Linked DNA regions of Candidatus Thiodictyon syntrophicum. Each later gene encodes a partner of the first gene's protein in a complex. Links are inferred from orthologs where the notes say so. Each region holds a gene or a part of one and is shown in the gene's direction. Other genes may lie near its edges.

What was found. The genes of interacting proteins can lie anywhere in the genome.
Region 2: the proteins of mfd (region 1) and uvrA are in contact, whole or in part, in a crystal structure (PDB 4DFC), measured with the Escherichia coli proteins. The link is inferred for Candidatus Thiodictyon syntrophicum from one-to-one orthologs.

What each region holds. Positions count from the first base shown.
Region 1 is NZ_CP020370.1:3,960,483-3,968,616, forward strand. The notes cover bases 2,035-6,087. They hold mfd (transcription-repair coupling factor), read left to right. Parts: upstream 2,035-2,377; coding sequence 2,378-5,887; downstream 5,888-6,087. Other genes in these bases: THSYN_RS16630 (UPF0175 family protein), read left to right, coding at 6,022-6,087. Outside these bases: THSYN_RS16615 (hypothetical protein), read right to left, coding at 1-542; alr (alanine racemase), read right to left, coding at 799-1,911; more of THSYN_RS16630, read left to right, coding at 6,088-6,477; THSYN_RS16635 (PIN domain-containing protein), read left to right, coding at 6,470-6,697; THSYN_RS16640 (hypothetical protein), read left to right, coding at 6,931-7,365; THSYN_RS16645 (N-6 DNA methylase), read left to right, coding at 7,466-8,134. UniProt on the Escherichia coli protein: Couples transcription and DNA repair by recognizing RNA polymerase (RNAP) stalled at DNA lesions. Mediates ATP-dependent release of RNAP and its truncated transcript from the DNA, and recruitment of nucleotide excision repair machinery to the damaged site.
Region 2 is NZ_CP020370.1:6,799,934-6,805,670, reverse strand. What follows is about bases 273-3,676. They hold uvrA (excinuclease ABC subunit UvrA), read left to right. Parts: upstream 273-632; coding sequence 633-3,476; downstream 3,477-3,676. Other genes in these bases: THSYN_RS29140 (DNA-methyltransferase), read left to right, coding at 3,635-3,676; THSYN_RS29150 (F0F1 ATP synthase subunit epsilon), read left to right, coding at 273-299. Outside these bases: more of THSYN_RS29150, read left to right, coding at 1-272; more of THSYN_RS29140, read left to right, coding at 3,677-4,507; THSYN_RS29135 (ScaI family restriction endonuclease), read right to left, coding at 4,490-5,038; THSYN_RS29130 (helix-turn-helix domain-containing protein), read right to left, coding at 5,089-5,310. UniProt on the Escherichia coli protein: The UvrABC repair system catalyzes the recognition and processing of DNA lesions. UvrA is an ATPase and a DNA-binding protein. A damage recognition complex composed of 2 UvrA and 2 UvrB subunits scans DNA for abnormalities.

The sequences.
Region 1 (8,134 bases):
TCTTCCGGCGGGTCGAAGGCGCGGTCCGCGGCGGGGACCAGGCGGATCTCCACCGGCCAGCCGGGGCCGGTCATGGCGTCGAAGGTCATCACGACGCCGCCCAGGTCAGCAACGGCCTGCGCCAGGACCGGGGGCGGCGCCTCAGCGGGCGCCTGCGTACCCTCGTGTGCAGCGGCGGCCAGCCGATAACTGCGCGCCACCATGACCCCGTGGCGCACCTCGAACTGCCCCTGCGGATCGATCCGCTCCAAGCCCTCGACCAATCCCTGCGGCCCCTGCCCCTCCACCCGCAGTGTCGCCGCCAGCCCGGTCTGCGTCGTCAAGGTCCGGGTCAGCCGATACAGGTCGGGGCGCGGGTTCTCCAGGACCAGTTCCTCCCGCAGCGGCTCCCCCAGGGGCGGCGCGGCCGCAAGTTCCCGGGCCTTGAACACCAGGCGCCGCTCCGGCCGGTCGGTGGCGGCCAGGTCCACCTGGCGCCCGCCCCGGGAGAAGGGCTCGGCGAGGGTCAGGATCTCGTGATGGGTCAGTGGATTGTTCGACATGTCATCCGCTACTCATGGGCGTTGATTGGCGTTCATTGGCGGACAAGACACCTCGGCCGGGACTTCTCCGCAGACCGATAAGCCAGAGGCTACAAGCCAGTCGTCGAAGACCGTGGCAACCGGATGCAAATAGACAGGATTAACAGGATGCAGTCGCAGTCAATCCAGTTATCGGCAATCCTGTAAATCCTGCGAAATCCTGTTAATCCTGTCCAATTTTCCTGCCCCAACTTCAATCGTCTGAGGGGTACCGGCTTTATGTGCTGCGGCCCTCGGCGGCATCGCCGTCGGCAGGCTCATAGCGCAGCGGCACCCGGCCGGTCACCCCGGTGAAGAGCGTATAGGCAATGGTGTCGCTGGCCGCGGCCACGGCGTTGGCGCTGACCTGTCCGCCCCAGAGTTCCACCCGATCCCCGATATGGGCCTGCGGCAGTTCGGTCAGGTCCACCGTCAGCATGTCCATGGAGACCCGGCCGATGAGGCGCGTCGGGCGGCCGGCGACCGCCACCGGGGTGCCGTCGCGGGCGTGGCGGGGATAGCCGTCGGCATAACCGGCCGCGACCACCCCCACCCGGGTCGGGCGCGCGCAGACGAAGCGCCCGCCGTAGCCGATCGCCTCCCCGGGCCCCAGGTCGCGCACCGCGATCAGGGCGGACTCCAGGGTCATGACCGGGCGCAGCCGGGCGGCCGACGGGTGCCCATCGCCCAGGGGCGAGGCCCCGTAGAGCATGATGCCGGGGCGCACCCAGTCGGCGATGCCCGCGGGCCAGGCGATGAGGCCGGGGGAACTGACCAGGCTGCGGGGTGCCGCGAGCCCCTCCCAGACCTCGGCGCACAGCGCCAGTTGCTGCCTGGTATAGGGGTGCTGCGGCTCATCGGCGCGGGCCAGGTGGGTCATCAGCACCAGGTCGCCGACCGCGGGGCAGGCGGCCAGTTGCGCGTAGGCGGCGGCGAAGGCCTCCGGTGTCAGGCCGAGGCGGTGCATCCCGGAGTCCAGCTTGAGCCAGCAGGCGAGCGGCCGCGCCGGGCGGGCCGCCTGGACCCACTCCAGTTGCTCCCGCTGGTGGACCACCATGGCGAGACGGTGCCGATCGACCAGCGCGAGTTCGTCCGGGGTCACGACCCCCTCCAGCAGGAGGATGGGGGCACTGATCCCGGATTCGCGCAACTCCAGGGCCTCCTCCACGCACGCGACCCCGAAGGCATCGGCCGCCCCGACCAGGGCGCGGGCCACCGGCACCGCCCCGTGGCCGTAGCCGTTGGCCTTGACCACCGCGACCAGGCGCGCCGACCCGGCCAGTTCCCTGGCGACGAGAAAGTTGTGGCGCAGGGCATCAAGGTCGATGCGGGCACGGGTGGGACGGGCCATCGTGGTCTCCAAGCGACGGGCATTCTCTGCCGGGTAATGCGGGTCAGGACGATGACCGCGGGTGCTTCGGCGCTACCCTGAGCCTGCTCGAACAGGCCGCGCCGATCGTCGTCGCGCGTCTGCGTCGGTCGCGCGGCGATTGGGCAGTTCAACCGACGCTCAGGGCGATCCCGCAGCGTGCGGCCTTGGGGGAAGGTGCGGCCGACCGCAAGTCGAACCAAGGCGGCGACTCGGTTGACGCCGATCCTTCTCACGGACCGGGCGTCGTTGTCGTTGTCGTAATAGAACAATCCGATCACCACAACGACAACGACAACGACCAGGACCAGGACAGCGCACCCCGACGACTCGCCATGGATGCAGGCGCATACCCGATCAGATATCCTGTCAGGGCTATGCCATCTTCCAAATCCACTCGGAACCTCGCCCCGCGGGCGATCTTCCGAGCACCGCAGCCCCGAGCCCGATGACCCCCCCTGCCCTACTTGCGTCGACCGCCGAAGCCCTGTTCTCACCCCTGACCCCGCCCCTGCCGACGCGCCCCGGCGAGCGCCTGCTGTGGGGCCGCCTCCAGGGCGCGGCCACGGCGCTCGCCATCGCCGCGGCGGCGCGCGCCCACCCCGGGCTGGTGCTGGCCCTGGTGGAGGATGTCCAGGCGGCGGGGCGCCTGCGCGACGCCCTGACCTTCTTCCTGGGCGAGGGGTCGGAGCAGGGCGCCATCCCGCTCCTCGGCTTCCCGGACTGGGAGACCCTGCCCTACGACTGCTTCTCGCCCCTGCCGGAACTGGTCTCGGAGCGGCTGCTGACCCTGCACCGGCTGCCGGGGCTCAAGCGCGGGGTGCTGGTGGTGCCGGTGGCGACCCTGCTCCAGCGCCTGCCGCCGCGCGACTATGTGGACGGCCAGTCCTTGGTGCTCGCGGTCGGCGACCAACTGGATCTCGACGCCACCCGCCGCCGCCTGGAGCGCGCCGGCTATTCCTGCGTCTCCCAGGTGATGGGCCATGGCGAGTTCGCGGTGCGCGGCTCCATCCTCGACTGCTTCCCCATGGGAAGCACTGAGCCCCTGCGCATCGATCTCTTGGACGACGAGGTCGATACCATCCGCACCTTCGATCCGGAGACCCAGCGCACGCGCGAACGCCTGACCCGGGTGCGGATGCTCCCGGCGCGCGAGTTCCCCCTGAGCGAGGAGGCGATCTCGGGCTTCCGCCAGCGCTACCGGGTGCTCTTCGAGGGCGACCCCACGGTCAGCCTGATCTACCGGGAGGTCTCCGAGGGCCGCACCCCCGGCGGGCTGGAATACTACCTGCCGCTCTTCTTCGAGGAGACCGCGACCCTCTTCGACTACCTGCCCGAGGGCGTCCTGGCCCTGGAGTCCGACCGCTGCCGGGACGCGGCGACCGCCTTTCTGGACGGGGTCGAGGCGCGCTACGAGCAGCGCCGTCACGATGTCGAGCGGCCCCTGCTGCCGCCCGCCCGGATCTATCTCGCGGCGGACGAACTCGCGCATCGGCTCAAGGGCCTGTCCGGGGTCCTCTACCAGCGCGGCGAGCAGGACGAGCGCCGCAAGGGCTACGCCGAGGCGCACAACTTCGCCACCCGCGCCCTGCCGCCCATGAACATCCAGGCGCGCGCCGCCCACCCGGCCCAGGCGCTCCAGGAGTTCCTGGCCGCCCCGGGCCGCCGTGTGCTCTTCATCGCCGAGGGCCTGGGCCGGCGCGAGATGCTCAACGACCACCTGCACGGCTTCGGCGTCAACCCCCGCCCGGTCGAGGGCTGGGCCGCCTTCCTGGCCGGCAAGGACCCGATCGGACTGACCGTCGCCCCCCTGGAGCAGGGCCTGTGGCTGGCGGACCCGGATCTCGCCATCGTCACCGAGACCCAACTCTACGGCGAGCGCGTGCGCCAGGAGCGCCGCCGCCGGGCGCGCGAGCGCGACGGCGACGCCATCGTGCGCAATCTGACCGAGCTGACGGCCGGCTCCCCGGTCGTCCACGAGGACCACGGGGTCGGTCGCTATCTGGGTCTGGAGACGCTGACCGTCGGGGGTCTGACCACCGAGTTCCTGACGCTCGAATATGCCAAGGGCGACAAACTCTATGTCCCGGTCAGCTCGCTGCATCTGATCTCGCGCTACACCGGCGCCTCCCCGGAGAACGCCCCCCTGCACCGCCTGGGCGGCGACCAGTGGGACAAGGTCAAGCGCAAGGCGGCCGAGAAGGCGTGCGACGTGGCCGCGGAACTGTTGGACATCTACGCCCGGCGCGCCGCCCGGCCCGGCATCGCCTTCCCGGAGCCGGGCGAGGAGTACGCCGCCTTCGCCGACGCCTTCGCCTTCGAGGAGACCCCGGACCAGGCGCGCGCCATCGAGGGGGTGCTGGCCGACATGGAGGACACCAAGCCCATGGACCGCGTGGTGTGCGGCGATGTCGGCTTCGGCAAGACCGAGGTCGCCATGCGCGCCGCCTTCGTGGCTGCCAACGGCGGGCGTCAGGTGGCCGTGCTGGTGCCCACCACGCTGCTGGCCCAACAGCACTTCGAGAACTTCTCCGACCGCTTCGCCGACTGGCCGATCAAGGTCGAGAGCCTGTCGCGCTTTCGCAATGCCAAGGAACAGAAGGTCATCCTGGACGGCCTGGCCAAGGGTACGCTCGACATCGTGGTCGGCACCCACAAGCTCCTGCAGGCATCGGTCAAGTTCAAGAACTTAGGGTTAGTCATCATCGACGAGGAACACCGCTTCGGCGTGCGCCACAAGGAGCAGATGAAGTCACTGCGTGCCGAGGTCGATGTCTTGACCCTCACCGCCACCCCCATCCCGCGTACGCTCAATATGGCGATGTCCGGCCTGCGCGACCTCTCCATCATCGCCACGCCGCCGGTCGAGCGCCATCCCATCAAGACCTTCGTCAGCCCCTGGAACGATGCACTGATCCAGGAGGCCGTGCTGCGCGAATTGAAACGCGGCGGCCAGGTCTATTTCCTCCACAATGAGGTGGAGACCATCGAGAACCAGGCCCAGAAACTCGAGGCCCTGATCCCGGAGGCCCGCATCCAGGTCGCCCACGGCCAACTGCGCGAACGCGACCTGGAGCGCATCATGCGCGACTTCTATCACCAGCGTTTCAATGTCCTGGTGTGCACCACCATCATCGAGAGCGGCATCGACGTGCCCAGCGCCAATACCATCGTCATCAACCGTGCGGACAAGCTCGGCCTGGCGCAACTGCACCAATTGCGCGGCCGGGTCGGGCGCTCGCACCATCGCGCCTATGCCTACCTGATCACCCCGCCCCCCAAACAGATGACCGAGGACGCCAAGAAGCGCCTGGAGGCGATCGAGTCCATGGAAGACCTGGGCGCCGGCTTCACACTCGCCACCCATGACCTGGAGATCCGCGGCGCCGGTGAACTCCTGGGCGATGAGCAGTCCGGCCAGATCCACGAGATCGGCTTCTCGCTCTATATGGATCTGCTGGAGCGGGCGGTCCAGGCGCTCAAGGCCGGGCGCACTCCGGAACTCGATCGTCCCCTGGACCACGGCGCCGAGATCGACCTGGGCCTACCCGCGCTGCTGCCCAGCGACTACCTGCCCGATGTCCATACGCGGCTCGTCATGTACAAACGGATCGCCAGCGCCAAGGACCAGGAGGCCTTGCGCGAGATTCAAGTGGAAATGATCGACCGCTTCGGCCTGCTGCCCGACCCGGCCAAGAACCTGATGGCGATCACGGAGATCAAGCTCACCGTCCAGCCCTACGGCATCAAGAAGATCGAGGCCGGCCCCGCGGGCGGGCGGGTCATCTTCGGCAGCGATACCAAGGTCGATCCCACGCGGCTCATCAAGCTCATTCAGACCCGGCCGAAGGAATACAAGCTCGACGGGGGGGATAAGCTGCGGTTCTTTCGGGACCTGTCCGATCCGACCCAGCGGATCGAGCAGGTCGGGCGGGTGGTAGAACAGTTGCTGGGCTGACCCCCAACACCGGAAGTCGAGCCTTTCCCGCGAACGTCGCGCAGCGACACTGTGGGAGCGGCTTCAGCCGGTCGACGCCCGACACAGACGGGGTACAATCGCGCAGTCAATCCATCCCTAAGCGAGTCAGACACATGAATCCCTTGCAGATCGAGGATCGTGGCTTACTGATCCCGCCGGAGTACCTGGCCGGCCTGGCCCGCCAAGTGCGCGTGCGTCCGATCAAAGGCGGTATCGTCGTCGAATCCGCCGATCAGGCCGACGCCAGGGACGCGCTGCAATCCATGGTCGAGCGGCTGCGCGCGGTCGCCGCTGAAGACCCGCTCGATCCGTCCGAGATCGCCCGCATCGTCGACGATATCCCCGAGGACGCGCTACTCGCGCCGAAGGTGTCCGACGCCACCGCCGCCGCGGAGATCCGTCTCGCCGCCGCGGTGAAACTCTACGAACTTGGCCGTTTGTCTTCCGGCGCGGCAGCACGGCGGGCAGGATTACCGCGGGTGCAGTTCCTGAGCAAGCTGGCCGATTACAGTGTCGACACCTTCTGCCTCTCCGACGATGAACTGAAGCGACAGACTCACCTTGCCTGAGGTCATCTGTAACACCTCGCCGCTCCAGTATTTGCACCAACTGGGGCGTCTGGACCTGCTGCCGAGCCTGGTGTCGCGGGTCCTGGTGCCGACCGCGGTAGCCGCCGAACTGGCCGAAGGCCGGCGGCTTGGCCTGGATCTGCCGATCCCTGAGAACCTGCCCTGGGTGGATCTGCGTGAGGCCCCTCAGGGCCGCCCCGGAGGCATCAAGCGCGGATGACCTGGATGCGCCGCCCCTCCGGGTTTGGCTCTTCGGCCGCAGCCGTGCGCTCGGTGATCGGCGGCTGGTCGCGGCGGCGGTCGAAGATCGTTGTTGGCGTTGCCCAGCGACACCCGGCGGAAAGCCGATCCCAGGGGTGCCCCTCAGTTCGTTGAGGTTAGGGTGAACTGGCTAGACATACAGCACTACTGGGGCTATGCTCCCTCGAAGACAAAACTTTCCCCTTTAATCCAATGCAAGCACTGCAGTTGCGTGAGCGAGTCGGTTGCACCGAGCCGGACCGCAAAGCCTGGGAGCGGACCGGGGTCCTGGTGGCCCTGCGCGCGGGCTCGGGCGCCGGGGTCCACGCGCAGTACGACGATGCGAATCTGGTGGCTGCAATGATCGCCAAGGAAATGAAGCGGATGCGCGTTCCCGCGTCCCGCTATGCCACCGCCTTCGGCGAGTTACACAACTGGCTGCGCCGCCGTTCCAGCCTGGATTGGCCGCGCTACCGGGTCTTTCTGACCCCGGAAACCGCCCAGTTCCAACGCGCTGGCGACCCCGCAGTGCCGACACTCGCCGGATTCTCCCTGGACTTGGGCCAACTCTGCACCCGCCTCTTCCCGGACGGGGTGATGGCTGATCCTCAGTTGTCGCTACCTTTCGCGCTGGGGTCGGTACGATGAGACGGCATGCCAACGTCGCTGCCACGCGCCGTAGCGCCGATTGGTCGGGATGCACACGGTGTGGCTCGTCCGGTCCACTGACTCCAATCTGCGGTAGACCATGAGCGCCCTGGACGACCTGGTCGAGCGTTACGGCGCCAATCCCGCCGGGCTCTTGGCGTTCGATCAGGACGTTCCGGCGCTGCTGCCCTATGCGACCCTGGTAGCCACCCGCCGAGCCGGTTGCCCTGACCTGAGCGCCCTGCACGCCGTCTATGAGTGGCAGGACAGCCCCCTGGTATTCCTGGTCGACGGCGATCGGCTAGAGGATGACAACCACCTGCGTCGCATCCGTCGCCGGATCGCACTCAGCGGTGACGCGCCCTATCTGGGCGTCGTGCAACCGGGGCGGCTGACCATTCACGCGATCGGACTAGACAGTGCCTCGGCGGGACTTAGCAGAATTCCTCTTGCGGTCGAAGCACCCATCACCTTCGCCTACCTGGCCTCTCAGCGACCCCAAGCGCGGGGCGTGCGGCGGCAGTGGATTACGGACTTGATTCTGCGATTGCTGCAAGGCTCCCTGGGCGATCTGCGACGCGCTGGGATTGCTGAGCCAGACGCCATCTCGCTGGCTGGCCGCGCGCTGTTCACCCGCTTCCTGGCCGACCGCGAGTTACTCCCGCAGACCCTCGCGCTAACGGAAGTGGTGCGTGCCTTGTTCGACGACCCGGACCAAACAGCACGAACCTCTCGCTGGCTCGATAAGACCTTCAACGGCGACTTCCTG
Region 2 (5,737 bases), 2.8 Mb from region 1 along the record:
TCAGCCGGCTGCGCCCGGGTGATGTCCGGGTGCAGAAGGAGAACGGCGAGCAGGAGCACTTCTATGTCTCCGGCGGCATGATCGAGGTCCAGCCCATGGCCGTGACCATCCTCGCCGACACCGCCATCCGCGCCCAGAACCTGGACGAGGCGGCGGCAATGGAGGCCAAGCGCAAGGCGGAAGACGCACTCGCCGGTCACGCCGCCGAATTCGAATACGCCAAGGCCCAGTCCGAACTGGCCGAGGCCATCGCCCAGTTACGGGCGATCGAGCGGCTGCGCAAGATGAAGACCAGTTAGGGCTCCTTCCCGGTCGCCCTAACTTATGCCCTCGGCGCTTTGCGCCGGGGGCATTTTGATTTTTGCCTTTTGTCATCCTGCGGCGATACTGCTCCGAGACTGGGCAGGCGCTCCCGTAGGATGGGTAGAGCGCAGCGAAACCCATCAATTGTCGGCGTCACGCGCCAATCGCAATCGGCGGGAGCCTCGCGCTTGTCCGACTTTCGCCCCCGCGCTATCGTAGAGGTCTGGGAACTGGGCGTTCTGCGAGGGGAATCAGATGCAAACCTATGAGTCCGACATCGTCGCCTGGTCCATGGATGAGGATGTCCTGGCTCCGTCCTGGCTCCCGGAATGATCCGCCTGCGCGGTGCCCGCACCCACAACCTCAAGAACCTGGATCTGGATCTGCCGCGCGACCGGCTGATCGTCGTCACCGGGCTCTCAGGCTCCGGCAAGTCTTCTCTCGCCTTCGACACCATCTATGCCGAGGGCCAGCGCCGCTATGTCGAGTCGCTGTCCGCCTATGCCCGGCAATTCCTCTCGGTGATGGAAAAGCCGGACATCGATCATATCGAGGGGCTGTCGCCCGCCATCTCGATCGAGCAGAAGACCACCTCCCACAACCCGCGCTCCACCGTCGGCACCATTACCGAGATCTACGACTATTTGCGCCTGCTGTTCGCCCGCGTCGGCAGCCCCCGCTGCCCCCAACACGGGGAGACGCTCGAGGCCCAGACCGTCAGTCAGATGGTCGACCAGGTATTGGCCCTGCCGGAGGGGGAGCGGCTCATGCTCCTGGCCCCGGTGGTGTCCGCGCGTAAAGGCGAGTACCAGCGACTGATCGCGGAACTGCACGCCCAGGGGTTCGTGCGGGCGCGCATCGACGGCGAACTGTGCGAACTCGACAGCCCGCCGGACCTGGATCTCAAGAAGAAGCACGACATCGAGGTCGTGATCGACCGCTTTCGGGTACGCCCCGATCTGCACCTGCGGCTGGCTGAGTCATTCGAGACCGCGCTCGCGCTCTCCGGTGGTATCGCCCGAATAGCGCCGCTGGAGCCCCCGAAAGACGCAGACAGTGCGGCGCCGGGGCGCCCTGAGATCACCTTTTCGGCCACCTTCGCCTGCCCCGTCTGCGGCTACAGCATCCAGGAGTTGGAACCGCGCCTCTTCTCGTTCAACAACCCGGCGGGGGCCTGTCCGACCTGCGACGGGCTGGGCGTCGAGCAGTTCTTCGACCCGGCCAAGGTCGTCGCCCAACCGGGGGTGAGCCTGGCCGCTGGGGCCGTGCGCGGCTGGGACCGGCGCAACGGCTATTACTTTCAGATGGTCCAGGCCGTCGCCGAGCACTATGGGTTCGATGTGGAGACCGCCTGGGTCGACCTGTCGGAGACCGCCCGCCAGGTGGTGCTCTATGGCTCCGGCAAGGACAAGCTCAAACTCAGGCTCCCCCACGAGGGCGGCAGCGGGAAGCTGCGTCCCTTCGAGGGGATCATCCCCAACCTGGAGCGACGCTATCGCGAAACCGACTCCACCACCGTGCGCGAGGAGCTGGCCCGCTATCTGTCGCACCACCCCTGCCCGGCCTGCCATGGCGCCCGTCTGAGCGAGGCGGCGCGCCACGTCTTCGTCGCCGACCGCAACCTCCCCAGCCTCTGCGCCCTGCCGGTCGGCGAGTGCCTCGCCTGGTTCGAGGGGCTGATCCTGCCCGGGCGGCGCGGCGAGATCGGCGCCCGCATCAACCAGGAGATCGCCACCCGGCTGCGTTTCCTCACCGACGTGGGGCTCGACTATCTCACGCTCGCGCGCAGCGCCGAGACCCTCTCCGGCGGTGAGGGCCAGCGCATCCGGCTCGCCAGCCAGATCGGCGCCGGCCTGGTCGGCGTCATGTACATCCTGGACGAGCCCTCCATCGGCCTGCACCAGCGCGACAACGCCCGGCTGCTCAAGACCCTGACCCACCTACGCGACATCGGCAACACCGTCATCGTGGTGGAGCACGACGAGGAGGCGATCCGCGCCGCGGACCTGGTGGTCGACATGGGGCCGGGCGCCGGGGTCCACGGCGGTGAGCTCGTCGCCCAAGGCACCGCCGCGCAGATCGCCGCCAACCCGAAATCACTGACCGGCCGCTATCTCTGCGGCGACCTGCGCATTGCGATCCCGCAACACCGCACCCCGTCGGACCCGGAGCGCCAATTGCGTATCCTGGGTGCCACCGGCAATAACCTTAAAGATGTCGATGCCGCCATCCCGGTCGGCAGCTTTTGCTGCATCACTGGGGTCTCCGGCTCCGGCAAGTCCACGCTCATCAATGATACCCTATTCCCCGTGGCCGCCCGCCAACTCAACGGCGCCAGCCTCACCGCCGCCCCCCACCGCGTCATCGAGGGCCTGGCGTATTTCGACAAGATCGTCGATATCGATCAGAGCCCCATCGGCCGCACCCCCCGCTCCAATCCGGCCACCTATACGGGGCTATTCAACCTGGTGCGCGACCTGTTCGCGTCCGTACCCGAGGCCCGCTCCCGCGGCTACGGCCCAGGCCGCTTCAGCTTCAACGTCAAGGGCGGGCGCTGTGAGGCGTGCAAGGGCGATGGCCTCATTCGGGTGGAGATGCACTTCCTGCCCGACATCTATGTCCAGTGCGACACCTGTAAGGGCCGCCGCTATAACCGCGAGACGCTGGAGGTCCGCTATAAGGGCCGCACCATCGACGAGGTCCTGAACCTCACCATCGAGGACGCGCTGCCCTTCTTCGCCCCGGTCGAGGTCATACACCGCAAGCTCCAGACCTTAATCGACGTGGGCCTTGCCTATGTGCGCCTGGGCCAGAGCGCGACGACCCTCTCCGGGGGCGAGGCGCAGCGGGTCAAGCTCTCGCGGGAACTGAGCAAACGGGACACCGGCCGCACCCTCTATATCCTGGACGAGCCCACCACCGGCCTGCACTTTCACGACGTGGCCCAATTGCTCCAGGTCCTGCACCGCTTCCGCGACCACGGCAATACCGTCATCGTCATCGAGCACAACCTGGACGTCATCAAGACCGCCGATTGGGTCATCGACCTGGGGCCAGAGGGCGGGGACAAGGGCGGTGAGGTCATCAGTGTCGGCACGCCGGAACAGATCGCGGCCGATCCCGGGTCCCATACTGGGCGGTTCCTCAAGCCCTTGTTGCAGCGCGGCTGGTAGGGTGGGTAGCGCGCATCGACCCGAAACCAGAGCATTTTGACCGACTGGCCAAATCAATGGTCCACGAGCGGTTTCCGTGCCGACGCTAACCCTGCTCTCTTGCGGGCCTCCGCGTGTAGTTGACAGTTGCGATAATTTTGACTACTATAAGTAGCATCATGCTGCCGGATACTGATATCTTTTCTCTGTGCCGTTCTGCCTTTGGAGCTCCGAGCTACGAGGCCGACGAGGTTGCGATTTTTCAGGGTGACTGTCTTGAGCTAATGAGGCAACTCCCTCCCAAGATGATCGATCTCGCAGTGACGTCGCCGCCGTATAACATTGGCAAAGAATACGAAGACGTATTGTCGCAAACGCAATATTTGGATTGGTGCGAATCATGGATCAAGCAGATTCATCGCATCACCAAGAGCGACGGCGCATTTTGGTTAAACCTTGGGTATTTCGGAATTCCTGGCAAGGGCCGTGCGATACCGATCCCGTATTTTCTTTGGAATAGAACGCCTTTTTTTCTAATCCAGGAGATAGTCTGGAACTACGGTGCTGGAGTGGCTTGCCGGAGCATGTTTTCGCCCCGAAACGAAAAATTTCTATGGTACGTCAAAGATGCGATGTCGTACTGCTTTAATCTTGACGAGATACGTGATCCCGACGTGAAATACCCAAATCAGAAAAAAAACGGTAAGCTAAAATGCAATCCCTTAGGGAAAAATCCGACCGATGTCTGGCAGTTCCCGAAAGTGACCTCTGGCAGGGATAGGAGTTCAGAAGAGCGGACCCCTCATCCGGCTCAGTTTCCGCTCGCTGTCATTGAGCGGATCATAAAATGCAGTAGCAATGAAGGGGATGTGATACTCGATCCATTTCTTGGTTCTGGAACCACGGCGGAAGCGGCGCTACGACATGGTCGAAAAGTGATTGGGTTTGAAATCGACCCATCCTATGTTCAGATTGCCAGCCGCCGAATTTCAAATTACTTTGAGGCAAAGCAATTTGCCGAAGCCCAAATCGAATTAGCTCTTGGCGTATAGAGTTTTTAACTTTCCGGCGTAAATGTCAGAAGTTAATCGCGACTGCTGGCCTGTAGCTGCTCGCTGGCCAATCCAATCGGCATGGTCAAGCCAGCCGAATCGGATTAACAAAATCGTCGGTTCCGTCCCTTGTGGAGCGAATTTTTCAAAGTTGACAGTTAGATAGTAGCCCGACTTGCTTTTCTTGTCCTTTCTTGCATCTTGAGCATAGCTTCGGTTGCCGAAAATCTGGTCCCGATGAGACGAAGTCTTTAACTCGATAGAGAAGCTGTCGTTCGGGACATAGACGATATCTTTGTCATCAGCGGTTTGCTCCCCTCTCCATTCCTTTGGATATCGTGCTGCCACTTCAAGTGGAATCAATTCATGGAGCAAAGCGCCCATGATTTGGGGTTTCGGGAAAATGTCTTTTCCAATTTTGAAGCTGTGCGATCCAATCGCCGAGGTGAAGATGGACTGCCATGCGTCAAGGACAATATCGACGATTTCTTTGCTTCCTAGGGGATGTTTCGAGATCAGTTTCTCGGTCACTGTTCGCCAATTTTCAGGCGAAACGTTATGATATGGAGATTGCAACCCCATTATTGAATTCCCTCAAGGAGTTTACTTGGCGTCGTGCCTAGGGCCGTCGCGATCTTTATAATGTTCTCGAGGCTTATATTTCTTTCGCCTCGCTCTACCGAACCAATGTAAGTCCGGTGTAGTCCACTCGCCTCAGCAAGGTCTTCCTGCGACAGCCTATGGCTGAGGCGAAGGTCTCGAACGTGCTGACCAAAGAGTCGCTTTTCGGTTGATCTTGCCATGCATCTCAGGATGCCTGTATGATGATTATGTTTCTACAGACTATAAGTATCGTCTCGACTTAGCTCTGACGTTCAATCAGTCTTGGAGGAAACTGTAACGAAAGTTGCGAAAGTCCGATTTCAGGACCTTGCGTCGGCGATCGACCTTGACGACGACCGGCTTGAAAAGTTGACCGACGGAGCGAATTTGGCGTTCAGCCCGGGGTTGGCGAGGGTGATAATTGGGTAATAGGAGAAGGTGCGGGGGCGGCAAAATAGGATCGAGTGGTCTGTATGTGAAAAAACTTGGCGCCTTGGCGTGAGACCTGATGTTTCTGGGCTGAGAGGCGCCGAACATCTTGGACCAGACGGACCTGCCCTTGGGCTACATCCACGGCCGCAAGACCGCGTTCGGATTGAATAATCGCTGGGGCAGCCGTGTTGCGTG